3 regions of the Protofrankia symbiont of Coriaria myrtifolia genome follow, and region 2 is predicted to be linked to each of the others. Evidence: riboswitches for the same ligand, from Rfam matches in the RefSeq annotation. Region 2 holds a riboswitch; each other region holds the start of a gene.
The links. A riboswitch is a leader RNA that binds a small molecule or an ion and turns the genes downstream of it on or off. The one in region 2 is predicted to bind cyclic di-AMP.
Positions count from the first base shown of each region.

Region 1: it holds a riboswitch for cyclic di-AMP, as region 2 does, so the genes downstream of both, CM1CMNOD_RS02615 (transglycosylase family protein) here and CM1CMNOD_RS23990 (C40 family peptidase) in region 2, are expected to answer to the same signal.
Region 3: it holds a riboswitch for cyclic di-AMP, as region 2 does, so the genes downstream of both, CM1CMNOD_RS10280 (transglycosylase family protein) here and CM1CMNOD_RS23990 (C40 family peptidase) in region 2, are expected to answer to the same signal.

Region 1 covers NZ_CAAAFS010000050.1:7,037-12,860, reverse strand. Annotated here, with positions in the region: gene fbaA (class II fructose-bisphosphate aldolase) at 4-1,041, shown strand; cyclic di-AMP (ydaO/yuaA leader) riboswitch at 1,621-1,769, shown strand; gene CM1CMNOD_RS02615 (transglycosylase family protein) at 1,776-2,477, shown strand; cyclic di-AMP (ydaO/yuaA leader) riboswitch at 3,037-3,202, shown strand; gene CM1CMNOD_RS02610 (transglycosylase family protein) at 3,208-3,948, shown strand; gene CM1CMNOD_RS02605 (DUF3151 domain-containing protein) at 4,194-4,628, shown strand; gene CM1CMNOD_RS02600 (ATP-binding protein) at 4,755-5,824, shown strand, end outside.
Region 2 covers NZ_CAAAFS010000196.1:4,652-10,475, forward strand. Annotated here, with positions in the region: gene CM1CMNOD_RS11060 (metallopeptidase family protein) at 164-508, opposite strand; gene CM1CMNOD_RS11065 (S1C family serine protease) at 654-1,616, shown strand; gene CM1CMNOD_RS11070 (peptidoglycan-binding protein) at 1,754-2,542, opposite strand; gene CM1CMNOD_RS23990 (C40 family peptidase) at 2,936-3,670, opposite strand; cyclic di-AMP (ydaO/yuaA leader) riboswitch at 3,674-3,836, opposite strand; gene CM1CMNOD_RS11080 (cold-shock protein) at 4,348-4,788, opposite strand; gene tkt (transketolase) at 5,102-5,824, opposite strand, start outside.
Region 3 covers NZ_CAAAFS010000181.1:10,698-16,521, reverse strand. Annotated here, with positions in the region: gene CM1CMNOD_RS10285 (glycosyltransferase) at 1-353, opposite strand, end outside; cyclic di-AMP (ydaO/yuaA leader) riboswitch at 1,065-1,243, shown strand; gene CM1CMNOD_RS10280 (transglycosylase family protein) at 1,246-1,668, shown strand; gene CM1CMNOD_RS10275 (NUDIX hydrolase) at 1,900-2,400, opposite strand; gene CM1CMNOD_RS23025 (hypothetical protein) at 2,586-2,762, opposite strand; gene CM1CMNOD_RS10270 (TIGR03564 family F420-dependent LLM class oxidoreductase) at 2,766-3,500, opposite strand; gene CM1CMNOD_RS23605 (hypothetical protein) at 3,858-3,992, opposite strand; gene CM1CMNOD_RS10265 (membrane protein) at 3,994-4,488, shown strand; gene CM1CMNOD_RS10260 (hypothetical protein) at 4,615-4,914, opposite strand; gene CM1CMNOD_RS10255 (hypothetical protein) at 4,911-5,690, opposite strand; gene CM1CMNOD_RS10250 (hypothetical protein) at 5,705-5,824, shown strand, end outside.

The DNA of each region.
Region 1 (5,824 bases), on a different contig from region 2:
CCGATGCCCATTGCCACCCCAGATATCTACGCCCAGATGCTCGACCGGGCCAAGACGGAGGCATTCGCCTACCCCGCGATCAACGTCACGTCGAGTGAAACCCTGAATGCCGCGCTGAAGGGCTTCGCGGACGCCGGGAGCGACGGTATCGTACAGATTTCCACCGGCGGGGCCGAATTTCTCTCCGGTACCAGGGTGAAGAACATGGTGCTCGGCGCGCAGGCCCTGGCCGAGTTCGCCCACCATGTCGCCAAGGCGTATCCGGTCAACATCGCGCTGCACACCGACCACTGTCCTGCCGGCAAGCTCGACACCTACCTGCGCCCGCTGGTCGCGATCTCCAAGGAGCGAGTGCTCAGGGAGGGCCGCGAGCCGCTGTTCCAGTCCCACATGTGGGACGGCTCCGCGGTCGAGATCGAGGAGAACCTCAAAATCGCCGACGCGCTGCTGGCGGACACGGCCCAGGCGAAAATCGTCCTGGAGGTGGAGATCGGTGTCGTCGGCGGCGAGGAGGACGGCATCGTCGGCGCGATCGACGAGAAACTGTACAGCACGCCCGAGGACATGTGGCGGACTGTCGAGGTCCTCGGCGCCGGGGAACGGGGCCGCTACCTGGTCGCGGCAACCTTCGGAAACGTGCACGGGGTATACAAGCCGGGCAATGTGAAACTCCGTCCGAGCATCCTGCGTGATGGGCAGCAGTATGTCGCGCAGAAGCTCGGGCTGCCAGCCGACGCCAAACCCCTCGACCTGGTCTTCCACGGTGGGAGCGGTTCCGACCTGTCCGAGATCCGTGAAGCGGTCGATTACGGCGTGATCAAGATGAATGTGGACACCGACACCCAGTACGCGTTCACCCGGCCGGTCGTCGATCACGTCTTCCGGAACTACGACGGTGTCCTGAAGGTGGACGGCGAGGTCGGCGTGAAGAAGCACTACGATCCGCGCAGCTACGGCAAGGCGGCCGAAGTCGGCATGGCCGCCCGCGTCGTGAAGGCGTGTGAGGACCTGCGTTCCGCGGGACGCTCCCTCGCCAACTGACCCCGCTCGGACGGGACGGCTCCACAACACGCTCGCCAGACCGGGCTTCGTCGTCCGGCTGGCGAGCGTTCGCGTGTGGGCGTCAGTCCCCGGGCATCGGGTGACCGCCAGCCGTCACCCGTCAGCGGTCATTCCGCATATGGCGCGGGTTCCGGAAAGGTCGCACCATCGTCGGATCACGGGTACGGTACACACCGTCCTGCCGTTCTATGCGTCTTCGGCGAAATCAACGGTGTTCCGCGCCGCGTGCGCCCGGCCGGCCGGGCCCGGCCTTTGGCCCGGAGCACGCGGACCGCCGGCTCGCACACGGGTTCCTACCCGGATAATCCGGTTCCGATCGTCACCGCCACGACGGGATACCGAGTTTTCCCGGCAATAAAAGTACGATGAAAGCAATAAGCGCGCGCACCCGCGCGCTACCATCCGCTCCCGAGCCCCGGCAAGAGCTGTCGGCCCGATGTGCGCATCCTCACGAAGCGGATTCCCCGCTTGTTCGGCGCCCAGCAATTGTTGTTATGGTCTGCGCCGTGCTCGCGATACAGCGAACACACGTCGGGCGGCACGCCGAATCCTGCCCTCGTCCGACGAAAACCCAAACTTGTGGCAGGAACGGGGGACCCACTTCTGGGCGCCGATATCGGGCGTCCTCGGGGTGAAGCCGCAAATGCGGCCGGGCAGTCCCAGCCCGAACCCGACAGCTCACTTCGCAGGCGTGGGGAAGGGCATAAACCAATATGTCCAGTGCACGTTCCCGAAATCGACATCACGAAACCGGCCGAACCCGGCTGGGCGCTCGGGCGCTGGTGGTCGCTCCCGCCCTGGCCGCGGCGGTCAGCGGAAGCATCGTGATGTCACAACCCGCCAGCGCCGCCACCACCTGGGCGCAGCTACGCCAGTGCGAATCCGGAGGGAACTACAGCACCAGTACCGGCAACGGTTACTACGGTGCCTACCAGTTCTCGCTGAGCACCTGGCAGAGCCTCGGCTACACCGGGCTGCCCAGCAGCGCCTCGCCCGCCACCCAGGACGAGGCCGCGCTGAGACTGGCCAACCGGTCCGGCTTCGGCCAGTGGCCGGTCTGCGGCCAGGGGATGGGCGCCGACCAGCTGGCGGCAGGCGCCAGTTCGTCCGGGGCCAGTTCGTCCGGCAGCGGCTCGGTGAGCGCGGGTGGGTCGACCGGGACCCAGCGCTGGGTGGTGAGTCAGAGCGCGCAGCGTCTCGCGGACAACACGCTGTTCACCACCGGGCTGATCTACCAGGTGCGCTCGGACGTACGAGCCTGGCAGCGCCAGATGAACAGGCTCGGCTACCGGATCAAGATCGACGGCCGCTACGGCCCCCAGTCCGCCTTCGCCGCCGTCCTCTTGCAGGGCTCGCGGGGCCTGCAGGAGGACGGCATCTGCGGCCCACGGACCAGGGCCGCCACCTTCGGCTGAACAACCGACTGAACAGCCGACTGAACAACCCGGCAGTCGAACGCCCCTCGGCGGCCAGCACCGCCCACCGGCGGCCCGCACGGCCCGAAAACAGGCGGCTCACCCGTGGCTGGACATCCGACGGATCGGGCTGGAGCACCACGGACAGCACAGCCATGATCTCTTCTCGTGTCAGGCCTCCGGCCGCATCCGGGAGAACCCCGGATCCGGCCGGCCTGGGAGCCGATCCGGCGGGGTCGGGAACCGACCCGGACGATCCTGCTCCCCGGCGTGCTCCAGAAGTGACAACAAGCACATTATCGATACGCAAGAAGCTTTACCCGTCACCATAAGTCACAGAATCCGGAGAAGGTGACCCCGCAGCGAAGCGGAGTCACACCGTCAGGTACGGTGACACATTCACGGTGCCTAGCCCATTCGGGTGATAACGGTCACGTGGGTGTAGTTCATCCGACACCCCGATTTGCTTCGATAGAACCAGACTCGCTAGAGTTCTCCCACTCGCCGGATCGGTGAGGCCGCCCGGACGGACGCCGAGTCCTGTCCCCGTTCGGTACGGCCCGAGCTACCGCGGAGCCACAAGGACAGGATCGGGGGAACCACCATCCGGACGTCCTCTCACGGAGTCCTTGGGGTAAAGCCGGCAGCGTCCCTCGGCGCCGCCGGCCGGGCTTGATTCCCGCCCGCACCCGACAGCTCACCTCGTAGGCGACGGGAAGGACCGACCCACATGCCGTCTGGTGGCAGGCACCGCGCCCCGCAACCTCCCTCCACCGTCATGAAGGTTCTGCGTACCACCGGTGCCGTAACGGCACTCGTGAGCAGCGGCCTGGCCGTCACGGCCGCACCCGCGAGTGCGGCGACCTCTGACGACTTCGCCAAACTCCGCCAGTGCGAGTCCGGTGGCAACTACCGGATCAACACCGGCAACGGCTACTATGGCGCCTACCAGTTCGACGCCAAGACCTGGCACAGCCTGGGCTACTCCGGTCTGCCCAGCGACGCACCGCCGGCGCTCCAGGACGAGGCCGCCTACAAGCTCTACAACGCCCGCGGCTGCTCCCCATGGCCGTCCTGCTCGGCCCAGCTGGGTCTGACCCGCAACGGCCCGGCACCGTCGTCGTCCAGCAGCACCGCCGCCTCCGCTCCCAGCAGCCCGATACAGCGCGCGATCACTCCGGTGCAGCCGGCGATGACGCTGGAACGCGCCAAGTCCCTGTTGAACTCGGAGGACTTCACCGGGACGGCGCTGTCCACCGCGCTGGCCGGCGAGGTCCGCCCCGACGCCTACGTCTGGCAGAGCGAGATGCGCCAGAAGAAGTTCATCCTCCAGGTGGACGGACGCTTCGGACAGGAGTCCCAGGGCCTGGCATCGCTCTACTCGTATCTGACCCGGGTGGACGACGGCAGCACCGGTGTGGTCGGCAAGAACCTCTGGGACGTCACGGTCACCAACCCGACCGTCCTGTAACATACCAGGCGCACCTTTCGCGCCATTTTGTGGCTTGAAATTCTGCGGCTTGAAATTTTGCGGCCAAAGGTTACGGAACGCTCAACGCTGTTCCTTTGCCGCCGGGTCGCGGCCGGATGACCTACCCGCCGCGCGCCCCGATCAGGTGATGGACCTGCCGGCTCACCCCCCTCCCGGCGGGTCCATCATCTGACGAACTCTCCCGGCTGGACGCGCCGCCGATCGGATCCGGCAGGATGAACCCCATGACAACCTCGCCCGGACGACCGGATCTGCTCGGTGGCCCACCGCCGACCAAACTCACCATCGATCCCGCCGCGGCGCGGGCGCTGGGCGCCGGCGAGGATCCGGAGACCGTCGCCGGCCACTTTCCCGACTCCAGCCTCGCCTGGGCAACCCTGGCCGAACGCTCCCTCGACGCCGGCAGCCCGGTGACCAGCTACGCCTATGCCCGGACGGGATACCATCGCGGTCTCGATCAGCTACGCCACGCGGGCTGGCGCGGGCACGGGCCGATTCCGTGGTCCCACGAGCCCAACCAGGGCTTCCTGCGGGCGCTCGCGGCACTGGCCCGCGCGGCCACCGCGATCGGCGAGACCGAGGAAGCGACCCGCTGCCGCGACTTCCTCGCCGACAGCGACCCTCAGGCGGCCGACGCCCTGGGCCTCAAGACCATCTGAGCCACGCGTGGGCGCCGCCTCACCGCTGCCTCACCAGCGTGGGGACACCCACGTCCGCCGGCAGCCTACTGACATCCGATGTAAGTTACGGTCGACGTAAGTTACAGGCGATGTAAGTAGAGGCGGATGGCGTTCGTCAATCGCACCGAAGAGCTTGCCGCGCTGGAACGCTGGTGGGCCTCGACCGACCCGCGGCCGGCGGTGGTCTGGGGACGGCGCAGAGTCGGCAAGACCGCCCTGCTGCACCGCTTCGCCGCCGGACGGCGGTCGGTCTTCCACACCGGCGCCGGCCGCGCCGCCCCGGGTGAGCTGGCGCAACTGTCCCGCCAGGTCGCCGACAGCCTCCCCGGACGGTTCCGGGACCTGCTCGCACGCCCGTACACCGACTGGGACGACGCACTCGACGACCTGGCCGCGGCGGCGGAACACGAGCCGCTCCTCGTCGTCCTGGACGAGTTTCCGGAGATCGTCGCCACCTCACCGGACCTGCCAGGCGTGCTGCGGGCCTTCCTCGACCGCGCCGCGGGCAGGACCAGGCTGCGGCTGCTGCTGTGCGGGTCGGCGGTGCGGCACATGACCGCGCTCCAGGAACAGCGGGCACCGCTCTACGGCCGGTTCGACCTGTCGCTGTCGCTGCATCCGTTCCGCCCGCACGAGGCCGCGCTGATGCTGCCCGGGCTCACCCCGGCCGACCGGGCGTTCGTGTACGGGCTGGTCGGCGGAGTACCGCTCTACCTGTCGTGGTGGGATCAGGACGCGGACGTCACCGACAACCTGCTGCGGCTGGCCTGCCAGCCCGGCGCGTCCCTGCTCACCGAGGGGCAACTCGTGCTGGCGACCGAGGTGGAACACAGCGAACATCCAGCGGCGGTGCTGCACGCCATAGCCTCGGGCCGCACGCAGTACAACGAGATCAAGAATCACATCCGGGCCGAGCCGGCACGCACCCTGGACCGGCTCGTCGAACTGCGCCTCGTCGAACGCGTCATGCCGGTGACCGACACCGCGCGCAGCCGACGCCGTGTCTACCGGATCGCCGACAACTTCCTCGCCTTCTATCTCGGCACGCTTTCCCGCTTCCGCCCCGAGATCGACCGCGGCCTCGGGGAGGCGCTGCTGCCCGTACTGCTCGAAAGCCTCGACGATCATTTCGGCTCGCCATGGGAGGAGGCGTTCCGGGAGCATCTGCGACGGCT
Region 2 (5,824 bases):
GAAGTAGACACGTAGAGCAACCATAAGTCAACTATCTGCCAACAAGGACACTACAAACAGTGACTTCGCCCGGAGCGGGACAACAGGAGCAGCAGCACACAGCGACATCGTGCACACAGCGGCACAATGGATGGCGTGGGCCGCGGTGACCGCCGGCGGGTTCCTACTCCCAGCCGAGCTCGGCGAGCCGCCCGTCGTCGATACCGAAGTGATGGGCCACCTCGTGGATGACGGTCACCCGCACCTGCTCGACGACCTGTTCCTCGGTGCGGCCCAGGTCGCAGATCGGCCACCGGTAGATCGTGATCCGGTCCGGCAGCACCCCGCTGTACCAGTCACCCCGCTGCGTCAGCGGCACGCCCTCGTAGAGCCCGAGCAGCCCCGGTGACGGCGGCTCGTCTTCGACGACGACCGCGATGTTGGACATCTGGCGGCCGAGCTGGGGCGGCAGGCTGTCCAGCGCCTCGGCCACCAGGTCCTCGAAGCGCTGCCTGGACACCTCGACCACGTCGGTGAACCTACATCCCGCCGCCGTCCCGCCGCCGGTCGCGGGGAACGAACAGGCCCAGGGAACCTCGGGAACACTCAGGGAACATTGGGCGTCATCCGCTGCTTCTAATGACGTAATTATGTAAGCAGGATGGGAGGCCAGGATGCAGGATCCGCTCGATGCCTACTCACAGGTCGTCACCCGAGTCGCCGCAACCGTCTCCCCCGCCGTCGCGAGCCTGCGGGTACTGACGCCGCGCGGCGAGGGAGCCGGATCCGCCGTGGTCTTCACCGACGACGGCTTCCTGCTCACCTCCGCCCACGTCGTCGACAGTGGATCGAGGCGCACGGGACGACAGGCCGGCCGCGGCGGCGCGGCGGGCCTGGCCGAGTTCGCCGACGGCACCCACAGCGAGGTGGACGTGATCGGCGCCGATCCGCTCTCCGACCTCGCGGTGCTGCGGGCCCGCGGCGGCACGCCGGCCCCGGCGACGCTCGGCGACGCCGCCACACTCTCCGTCGGTCAGCTCGTCGTCGCGGTGGGCAACCCGCTGGGCCTGACCGGCAGTGTCACCGCGGGGGTCGTCAGCGCGCTCGGGCGCTCCCTGCCCACCCGGGCCGGCGCCACCGTCCGCGTCATCGACGAAGTGATCCAGACGGACGCGGCGCTCAACCCGGGCAACTCCGGCGGCGCGCTGGTCACCGCCGACTGCCACGTCGTCGGGGTGAACACCGCCGTCGCCGGGATCGGGCTCGGGCTCGCCGTCCCGGTCAACACCACCACCCGTCACATCCTCGCCGCGCTCATGCGCGACGGCCGGGTACGGCGCGCCTACCTGGGGGTCGCCAGCACCCGGGCACCGCTGCCGCCGCACCTGGCCGAGCGGTTCGGTCGGCGGCACGGCGTGCGGCTGGCCGAGGTCGTCGTGAGCAGCCCGGCCGGTCGTGCCGGCCTGTTCGCCGACGATCTGGTGCTCTCCGTCGCCGGGCAGCCGGTCGCCACCCCGGGGGACCTGCAACGGCTGATGACCGAGGACACCATCGGCCGCCCGCTCGAACTGACCGTGTGGCGGCGCGGCGCGCTCGTCGACGTCATCGTCGTCCCGCAGGAACTGGCGCTGACCTGACGGCCGTTGTCCAGCGGTACGCACCGTCCGCGGCGGCCCCGGCCTGGTGGGCCAGGGCCGGGGCCGCCCGCGGACGGTGGCGCCCCGGGCACCCGAGGGAGGGGGAGGTACCCAGGGCCGTCAGTAGCACCCAGCTGTCAGCCGCATGGGAACAGCTGGGCGTAGGTGCGGGCGCCGACTATTCCGTCGGCCACGAGGCCGTGCTGCCGCTGGTAATCCTTCACCACCCTGGTGGTCCGCGGACCGAATATTCCGTCGACCGCGAGAGAGTATCCGAGATCGGTCAGCCGCTGCTGTACCCTGGCCACCTCGGTACGCGGTTTACTGCCGTTTCTCACGGTCGCCGCGGACGATGGGACCGAACAGTTCCGGCTGGTGTAGCTGATCCCGCTGACGGCCGGGACAGGGGTGCTCGACCGTGTTGTCGACGCGCTCGCCGGGCTGGCTTTCACCGCCGCCGCGGCGGTGTTTCCCCGCGTCAGATAACGATGGTAGGAACCATTGGTGTAGGCGCTCCAGGCACGCACGCCCTGGCTGTCGCACACCTTCTTCGCAGCCCACGCGTTGGTGGCCGGGTCGTAGAGGTTCCTGCCCGCCAGCCAGCTCGCGTGGACCCGCGCGTTGATCTGCCAGAGCCCGCGGGAGTCCTCACCGCGCGCGTTACGCGCCTTGGCGTTGCCACCGGACTCCGCGAGCGCCACCGCCACCCAGGTGCCCAGCGGCACCCCTCGGCAGCTGGGCAGCCCCGCGTTCGCGGCGACGCGGGCGATGGTCGTGTCGGTGACGACGGCGGACCCGGACGTCCCGGCCGCGCTGGCCGGAGCCGCGGTCAGCATCATTCCAGCCGTCGTCCCGATGAGCCCGACGGTGCCCGCTAATGCGGCGCCGTTGCACCGACCGGGTTTTCTGTGCCTTCCCCTGGCCATAATCAGACTCTCACCTAAAATATCGTCGAAAGGATCGCCCGTTGCCGGAAATGCCGGCACAGTACTCTCTAGGGCCGGCTCGAGAACTATATTTCCCGAGTTCTCTACCAGCCGCTGGGAAAACGTCATTCGGGTCGCCGAACAGGCCGTTCACCACATTGCTTCAGGAGGCTCCGGTGTCGCCCCCAGAGCGCCAAAAAGGCAATTCAATGCGTTTCTACAGGCGTTTTTTGAACACCCGGAACGGGAGCCAAAAGAATCCGACGGTGTTCCGAGAAAATCTGTCCGGCAACAACCGGGAGAAATTTTCGTGGCGTCCACCCGTGGTTTCCCGCGCTGTCCGCCCGGGGCTCCTGGACACCCCGTGGCCGCCAGCCCGGCCCGGGCGGTCGGTCACCTGATACGGCCGACCAGATAGTTACTGGTGTAGACCTTCTGGAGCCGGACCACGGCCCCGGTGTGCGGGGAGGCCCACATCATCCCGTTCCCGGCGTAGACACCCACATGGTGGATGCCTCCCGGCCGGCCGAAGAAAATGAGGTCACCGGGCTGCCGGGCGTTCTTCGACAGCTTCTGGGAGGCGTTGTACTGCGCGTTGGCTGTCCGCGGGACGCTGCGGCCAAGCTGCTTGTAGATGTACCGGACGAGGCCGGAGCAGTCGAACGCCCGCGGCCCCTCGGCACCCCACACGTACGGCTTGCCGGCCTGCTTCGACGCCAGATAGACGAGCTTCGCCCCGAAGCCGCTGGCGGAGGACGTCGAGAAACTCACCGGTTGCGCCGCCAGCGTGCCCGTGCCCGTGGTGGCGGCCGGGGTGATCGTAAAGGCGGCTGACCGGGCAGCGTTCGTGCTGGTCGCGGTGGTCGTACTGGTCGTGGCGGCGTCGGTCCGGCCCGTCCCGCCCGTGTCCAGGCCCCGGTCGTTCGCCAGGGCCGGCGAGGCCAGCCCGGAGAGGGCGACAGTGCCGGTGGCCGCGGCGGCGACCGCGGTACGCGCCGATATCCGGCCGAGGGTGGAGCGGGTCGTGGGCGCGCGATGACGACCGCGCCTGGGGCCGGGATTGGAATTGGAATTGGAATTGGAACGATGTACGGCAGCCGGACCTGAATTCACCTGATGTGCAGGCAACGCTGATCCTTCCCATACGCCTGCGAGGTTAGCTGTCGGGTTCGGGCCGGGAAGCCCGGTCGACGCGCGGATACACGCGGCCGACTTCACCCCAAGGACGGCCACCGTGGTGGCGACGTCCGGCGGAAAGGTGGGTCCCCCGCTTCTGTCCTGGCGATCGCTAGTCGGAAGACACCGGACCGTGGACAGAACTCGGCGTGCGGTCCGGTGCCGTTGAGAACCCGGCCAACGTAGCGAACTACTTTCGGTAGTCGCAAGCGGCGGTTTTCTCGGCATGTCGACGTACAGCACTCACTGTGCGTATCATTTACGCGTGCTGTCTCAGGATGACCGCCGAGACGGTACAAGCTGGCCACAGCGTGACGGCGCTACACACCGCTTCCACGGATAACCGGTGCGTATCGTGCAACAGTCAACGCGGACCGGCAGCAACATTTTTTCCGCTGTTGTGTTTCTGTGTTTCGCAGCCGGGCAGGCGGATCGCCCGCAGGTAGGCGAATCGACCAGCCGGAGCAACGTCACAGATCCGGCCGTGCGCATGGTGTGGTCAGTGGTACGGCCAGCGCAGCGTGGCCAGCCGTGTGGCCGGCGCAGCGTCCGGGCAGCAACGACGCGCCCGGGCACCGGCGCGGGTCGACAGATTCCGGGCCGGGCCGGTAGGGGCCTGAGCGGGCCGGTTATTGGGACTCGACCCAGCCACGCGCCTGCGCGAGGCTGGTCAGCCGCTGCCGTATCTGGCTTATCTGGCCGCCGGTCAGGGTCGGCACCGACTCGATGAGCGTCTCGGTCAGCAGGTGTCGGAACTCCCCGACGGTGAGGACGTCGCACATGTCGTCGTCATCGGCGTCCGAACGCCCGTTGGCCATGCTCGGGGAAGCCAGGGGACTCGCTGGCGCCGGACGGGCCTGGGCCCGACGGGCCAGGCGGACGACCGACGCCTTCGGGCCCCTGTCGCTTTCCTCCGCCTCGAACTCCACCAGCGTTCCGGGCTGGAACAGATGCTTCTCATCTTGAAGATCGTTTGCGTGCATGAAAATATCGTCGCCGCCAGCGTCAGGCGCTATGAAACCGTAGCCACGAACCCCGTCGAAACGCAGAATCCTACCGGTACCCACCACGTCTGCCCCTGTACAACCTCTGTGCCAACCAGCTCTGTACCCAGTCACCTGCACACCAGACGAACCTGTGCACAACCAAACCCCAGGACCGCTCGCACGACCATGGGGCCTGTTCACCGTCTCAGGTGCGCACAGCCAGGTCAAGCCGACACCCGGAGCGCAAAACAACCGACAACAACCGACAACGATCGGCAGGGAACGATCGCGGAAACACCGGAACGGGCCGTCGGCCGACCGGCTCCCGCGGACTCCCCCGGGAACCAGCCGGCCGTCGACATCGTGACCGAAATCTTCGGATCCGGATCCTCGCGGTCTACGCCGGGTCACCAACAGCGCTGACGGCGGCCAGGCTCTGCCTGGCGGCACTGACCACCGCCTGCGGGGTGAAACCGAACTTGGTCTGCAACGCCCGCAGCGGGGCGGACGCGCCGAAGGTCCGCATACCGATGATCACCCCGTCCGGGCCGGCGTACCGTTCCCAGCCGAGCGTGGCCGCCTGCTCGACCACGACCCGCGCGCGGACCGCCGGTGGGAGCACCTGGTCGCGGTACTGCGCGGGCTGCCGCTCGAACAGCTCCCAGGACGGCAGGCTGACCACCCGGGCGCGCACCCCCTGCGCGGTCAGCTCCTCGTGGGCGGCCAGGGCCAGGTGCACCTCGCTGCCGGTACCGATCAGGATCACCTCGGGATCGCCGTCGGCGGGGTCGACCAGCACGTAGCCGCCGCGGGCGAGCCCGGCGGCGTCGGCGTAGCGGGCCCGGTCCAGCGTCGGCAGCGCCTGCCGGCTCAGGACGAGCGCGGCCGGCTCCTGCCGCAGGCCCATGACCACCCGCCACGCCTGCACGACCTCGCCCGCGTCACAGGGACGGATCACCAGCAGGCCGGGGACGGCCCGCAGCGAGGCGAGCTGCTCGATCGGCTGGTGCGTCGGCCCGTCCTCCCCGACCCCGATGGAGTCATGGGTGAACACGTGGATGACCGGCAGCTCCATCAGCGCGGACAGCCGCAGGGCACCGCGGGCAAAGTCGGAGAAGAT
Region 3 (5,824 bases), on a different contig from region 2:
GCCGGGCGCGGCTGGCCGTCGACGACCGTCAGCCTGTCACCGGCACCCGCGACCCGGCCGATGACGCGGGCGACCTCGCCGGTACCGTCGTCGCTGGAGTCGTCGACCAGCAGGACTCGCAGCTGCCCCGGGTAATCCTGCCCGAGCAGGGCCGGCAGGGTGTGCGGCAGCATCTCGGCCTCGTCCCGGGCCGGCACGATCACGGTGATCGCGGGCCAGCCGCCAGGTGGCTCGGTCGCGCCGGTGTCGGCGGCGTCGAGCCGGGTGCCGGTCCGCCAGAACATTCCGTGTCCGGTCGAGAGGACCAGCCAGACCAGCATCGAGAGCATCGCGCACGCCGCCAGCGTCATCATGCCGGTCAGCCTCGCAAATCAGCCGGCCGCACGCGCCCGTCGACACGGCTGTGTGGTCAGTTCCTCCCACCATGACCCGTCAATGTCCCAGTCCTCCGGGTCATGGTGCCCGTGCCACGGCACCCGGCGTCGCGTCACGGCGCCTGGCGTCGCGGCACCCGGCCGGCATCGCGTCGCCTCGGGAAGGTCACAGGCAGGCAGGCCGCCGGAAGATCGCGGCGCGAGCAAGGCGAACACGATACACGCCTTCCACACCGCCGCCAGCCCCCGGCCAGCGCTTTCTCCACGCAGGCGCTTCCGGCCATGCGACGGCTGCGTCGAAGAGCACCCCTCCGGCCACTGCCACGGCCTTCCACGATCGCCTCGACCGCTTTCCCCGGCCATTTTCGGGGAACTTCCGACGGGCATTTCCATGAACATTTCAGTGAACATTTCCGCGACGGCGGTGCCGGCGGTCACGAATTCGGCCCGGCCATCCACGCCGCGCGCAGGAACACTCGACCCGAAGCGTGGCGATATCGCCACGCTTCGCCGGCCTCACATGCCCATCCAGATAATGAGCGCGCGGGCGCGCGCGTTACCCGACGACCGGGGCGACAATCAACATCAGAAATACGGTGTGCTCATCTTCACGGCCGTCCGTCCCCTCTTGCTTTCCAGGTCGGACCCGTGCGTATGGTCTGCGCCGTGCCTTCGCGAAGAAGGCACCCGTCGGGCGACACGCCGAATCCTGCCCCGGCCGACGGAAGTCAAACCAATGGCAGGAGCGGGGGAACCAATTTTTGCGGGCGTCGCTCATCGGACGTCCTTGGGGTGAAGCCGCGGAACGCGGCCGGGCAGTCCCAGCCCGAACCCGACAGCTCACCTCGCAGGCGTGGGGAAGGACATCATCATGTCCCAGACACGTACTCGTGACGGACATACGCGTGACGGCGCGACCAGGCGCAGCAGGCGGCGCAACCGCGTGGGAATCAGGACCCGCACCCGCGCGATGATCGCCGTTCCGGCTGTTGTCGCAGCCATCGGCGGCAGCGTCGCGGTGTCCCAGCCGGCAAACGCGGCACCGGCCGCGGACCGGGTGCTCTCCGCCATCGCACAGTGTGAATCCGGTGGCGATCCGCGCGTCGTCAACGAGATCGGCGCCGGTGGGCTGTTCCAGTTCCTGCCACCCACCTGGCGAGGTGTCGGCGGGTCCGGTCTGCCGCAGCAGGCCAGCCCCGAGGAGCAGTGGAAACGCGCTCGCATCCTCTACTCGCAGCAGGGCACCGGACCGTGGTACGCGTCCAAGCACTGCTGGTCCGGAAAGATCGGCTGACCGTCCACCGACGGCACGGCCGCGTTCCTTCCGTGCTCTTTGCTCTTTCCATTTCTGTTTCCGTTTTCATGCTCGAGCCTCCCACCGGACCGGCTTCACTGATCCGGTAGACCCGGGCGGCCCGTGTCCCGGTAACCATTCGGTTCGTCCCGGGGAGCCGGCGTCATCCCGGTGGAGATCGGACTTCGGTCGGATCTCCACCGGGCGCCCGGCTGTGACTCCTGGCCGGATTCAGAGCCGGAAGCGGTCCCGGTCCACCCGGCCAAGCGGTGGACGGCGGCGTTCGAGCTCCAGCCCTATGTCGACCAGATCGATCCGCTCGAGAGCATGGACCCGTTCAAGATCGACCCATGCGGCCTGGTCGGTCGAACCGCCCACCTCGTAGCGAAGCTCACCGGCCACCACCCGGGCGGCGTAAATGACCCGCAGGGTCTGCTGGTCGGCTTCGACACCCACCGCACGCTGAAAGTTCCGACGTATCGAGTCCAGACCGAGCAGGGATTCGATCACGACGTCGTATCCGGTTTCCTCCTCGACCTCGCGGATCGCCGCGGCAAGCGGATCCTCCCCGTGATCGAGCCCGCCGCCGGGCAGCGTCCAGAACGTCTGACCCGCGCCAGCGAAGCGCGCGAGCAGCACTTTACCGTCCCGGATGCAGACCACATATGCCGCGAGTCTCAGCTCCCGGGTGAGAACCGGCTGTGCCTCCCCGTCCTCCAACAACCCACTCACCTTTGCGGCAACTCCTTCCGGCAGCGACAACCGACTCCGTCCGCCCACCCCCGCACCCAGCCGTTACGACTGTATTCGCGTGCGGCATTCGCGTGCGGCGCGGAGGATCGGCGTTCCACCGGACGGGAGAGCCAGCGGGGTGCCAGTTCTCGGCTCCGCCTGCCGGCCGGCTCGCCCCCGCCAGGTCAGCCGGCGGGCGGCGTATTGAGCGCGACGAGCAGGTCGGTCGCTGTCGCCTGCTCCCGTGCCGAACCGATCGGCTGCGCCACCAGTTCGGTGACACCGGCGCTCGCCAGTCGCCGAATCTGCCGTTCGACAGACGCCTCGTCACCGAGGATGACCGTCTCCCCCGGGCCGTCCACACCCTACCGGTCGAGGACGGCCCGGTAGCTGGGCAGCTGGCCGACCATGGCGAACCGTTGCGCGACCCACTCCCGGCGCGCGTCGGCGTCCGCGGTCACACAGACGAAGCTGAGCGCCACCACCCGGGGATCCGGCCGTCCCGCGGCGCTGGCGGCCCGGGTGATCGTCGGCACGATGTGGTCGGCGAGGGTCGCCGGGCCCGTCCAGGTCGTGACCGTGCCGTCGGCGAGCTCACCGGCGGTCCGTAGCATCGCGGGGCCGAGCGCGCCGATCAGCAGCGACGGCGGCTTGCCGCCCGGCACGTCAACGGCGCCGACGGCGGTGAGGGACGCGCCCTGGTGGGTGACGCTCTCCCCGTGCAGCAGCGGGACCAGCACGGACAGGTACTCCCGCAGGTACGCCACGGGCCGGTCGAACGAGTAGCCGAACTGGCCCTCGACGATGGGCCGATGGCTCACCCCGATGCCCAGGGTGAGCCGGTTGCCCACGGCCGCCTGCACCGTCAGCGCCTGGCTGGCGAGCACCAGCGGATGGCGGGGATAGGTCGGCACCACCGCTGTCCCGACCTCGATACCGGGTGCCTCCCGGCCCACGACCGCCAGCGCGGTGAGCGCGTCCCACCCGCCGAACTGGGTCATCCAGGCGCTGGCGAAGCCGGCCTTTGCCCCGTCACGGGCCGCCGCCACGACCGCGTCCAGTGACCGCCCCTGATCGTCCAGGTATATCCCGACACGCATCGGATCCTGCTTTCGCTCATATATGATCACCAGTAGGCCCGGTATCGCCGGAGGCGGTGAGACTGATTACTTTCAGTAACTCCACGGCCGCCTACGTGACCATGCGGTACATCGCTCGCAGATGGCCACCAGCCGTCGGCCGCACGGGTACCTCGGAGGGTGCGCGGCCAAGAAGCCCGCCCGCGTCCCAGGCGTCCAGTCGTGATCGTGAAGCTGGCGCCCAGGTGCGGGGAGCGCGGACGATTTACATAAAGTGAGTGTGCCTCCGGCTACCGGTCAGCTTCGCCATTTCGGCTGTGGCCCCGCTGTGGTCCTCACAACGCCCACGCCCGCGCCGCCTACGACACCGCAACGGCATCAGCGGAGCGCGCGTCTGCTGGCTTCGACCGGGACGAGCGCGGCTGGTGGAGGCGAGGCCAGCGGGCCAGCCCGGTAGCCCACACCCTGAAGGTCACTGGCCGACGCCGCGGCGTCGGAGGCGAGGATTGTCACCGTGACGAAATTCTTCCTGATCCTGCACGTTCTGGCCGCTGTCCTCACCATCGGCCCGGTCGCCGTCGCCGCCAGCATGTTCCCTCCGGCCCTGCGTCACTCCCAGGCCAACCCCGGCGATCCGGCCGCTGTCGCATCCCTGCGCATCCTGTACCGCATCTGCTCGGTCTACGCCCTCGTCGGTGTCGCCGTACCCGCTCTCGGGTTCGCCACCGCGGGTGAAATGAGTGTCACGGGCAACGCCTGGGTGATCGCCTCGATCATCCTCACCGCGGGCGCGGCCATCGTCCTGGCTCTGCTCGTCCTGCCTGGCCAGCGCGACGCCCTCCATGCCGTCGACGCCGCCGCGCAGGCCACAGCGAGCGCCGACGCCACCGCTGCCCTCGACGCGCGGGCCGGCGCACGCCTGGCAATGCTCACCGGCGCCTTCAACCTGCTCTGGGTGACCGTCACCATCCTAATGATCGTCAGACCCGGCTCCACCACCGGAGCCTGACCCACCCGTAGGTGAAAACCGCCATCCCCCCAGCGGAAACCACCTACACCCGCGGCAAGCGTAGGTGGAAACCGCTACCGAAACGACGGAAACCACCTACGCTTGTCCGCGGACAGCCTCCGACAGTCATCTGACGATATCCAGGCCGATGGCTTTCAGCAGGTCGGCAAGCCATACCAGGCCGTACGTCGTGACTTTCGACGGATCGGCCAACGCCGACTGTAGATCGGCCAACGACTCACTGAGCTGTCCGACAGTCAGATCCGTTGGCTGCGCGTAGACATCGTAGAGCAGCTCCCGCGGAATCGACCAGAAGTAATCTTTGTCGAGAGACACCTCCGTCCCCGCTTCCTGTCGCAGATGTTCGATCAGAAGAGCGAACGCGGCGGTGAGCGTCTCAAGCGGGACGGACACGTGCTCACTCACTGGCCACCGCCCCTAAGAATTTTGAAAATCTGCTTCCGAAAAGCTGGGATCTCCTGTTCCAGATGGCGTATACGTCCACCGATGATTCGTTGCCGAATCATCGGTATCGGCGCACACTCAAGAATACCTTGGTCATCGAATACGTCAGGATCGGCCCGGTACGCTTCCAGTTTAGCCCGATGTTCTTCGATCTGCCGCTGAAGCGATCTGACGGCCCGCTGTTCGGATGCCGTCAGCCCGCGGCCAGCGGCTTTCGAGGTGTCACGAAGGGCGTCGCTGCCGACCATGAGCATCCGGCCGTCAGGAGTCACGGTCATGGCGAAACCCTGACGGGCAGCGCGCAGGTTGGCAGCCATGACGGCAAGATGCGCTTCGCAGGCATTGAGCACCCGGTGGGTATGAACCACAGCGGCGCGCAGGACACCAGCGGCGACACCTCCTCCACGCTGGACCTGGCCGGCACCACGGCCAAGACCGGCGGTGCTGAGACCTCGACTACCGGGGATACAGCCGAGCAGGGCGAAGCCGACGTCCCATCGGGATGCCTGGCCGTTGGCATACCGGGCCAAGGCATCGGTCAGGAGCACGAGCGCAGCTGCGGACACCATCCATGCGACCGGCCCGCCGACGACCATAGCGGCCACCCCGAGGACCGCAACGGTGCTGGTCGCGAGGCCGATGGCAACATGCCAGACCCTGCCAGCGGCCTGTGGGATTTTCTCCCAGGACCACCACGGCTTGTCCCGGATCCCCGCGTGGGAGGCGCGCCGGATCATCGATACGCAGGTCCGTGCCGCATCCTGACGTAGCTGCTTCGCCGCCAGCGCGCGAGCTGACGGGCAGCATCCAGATCATCCTGTACGGCCTGTACGGCCTGTACGGCCTGTACGGCCTGTACGGCCTGTACGGC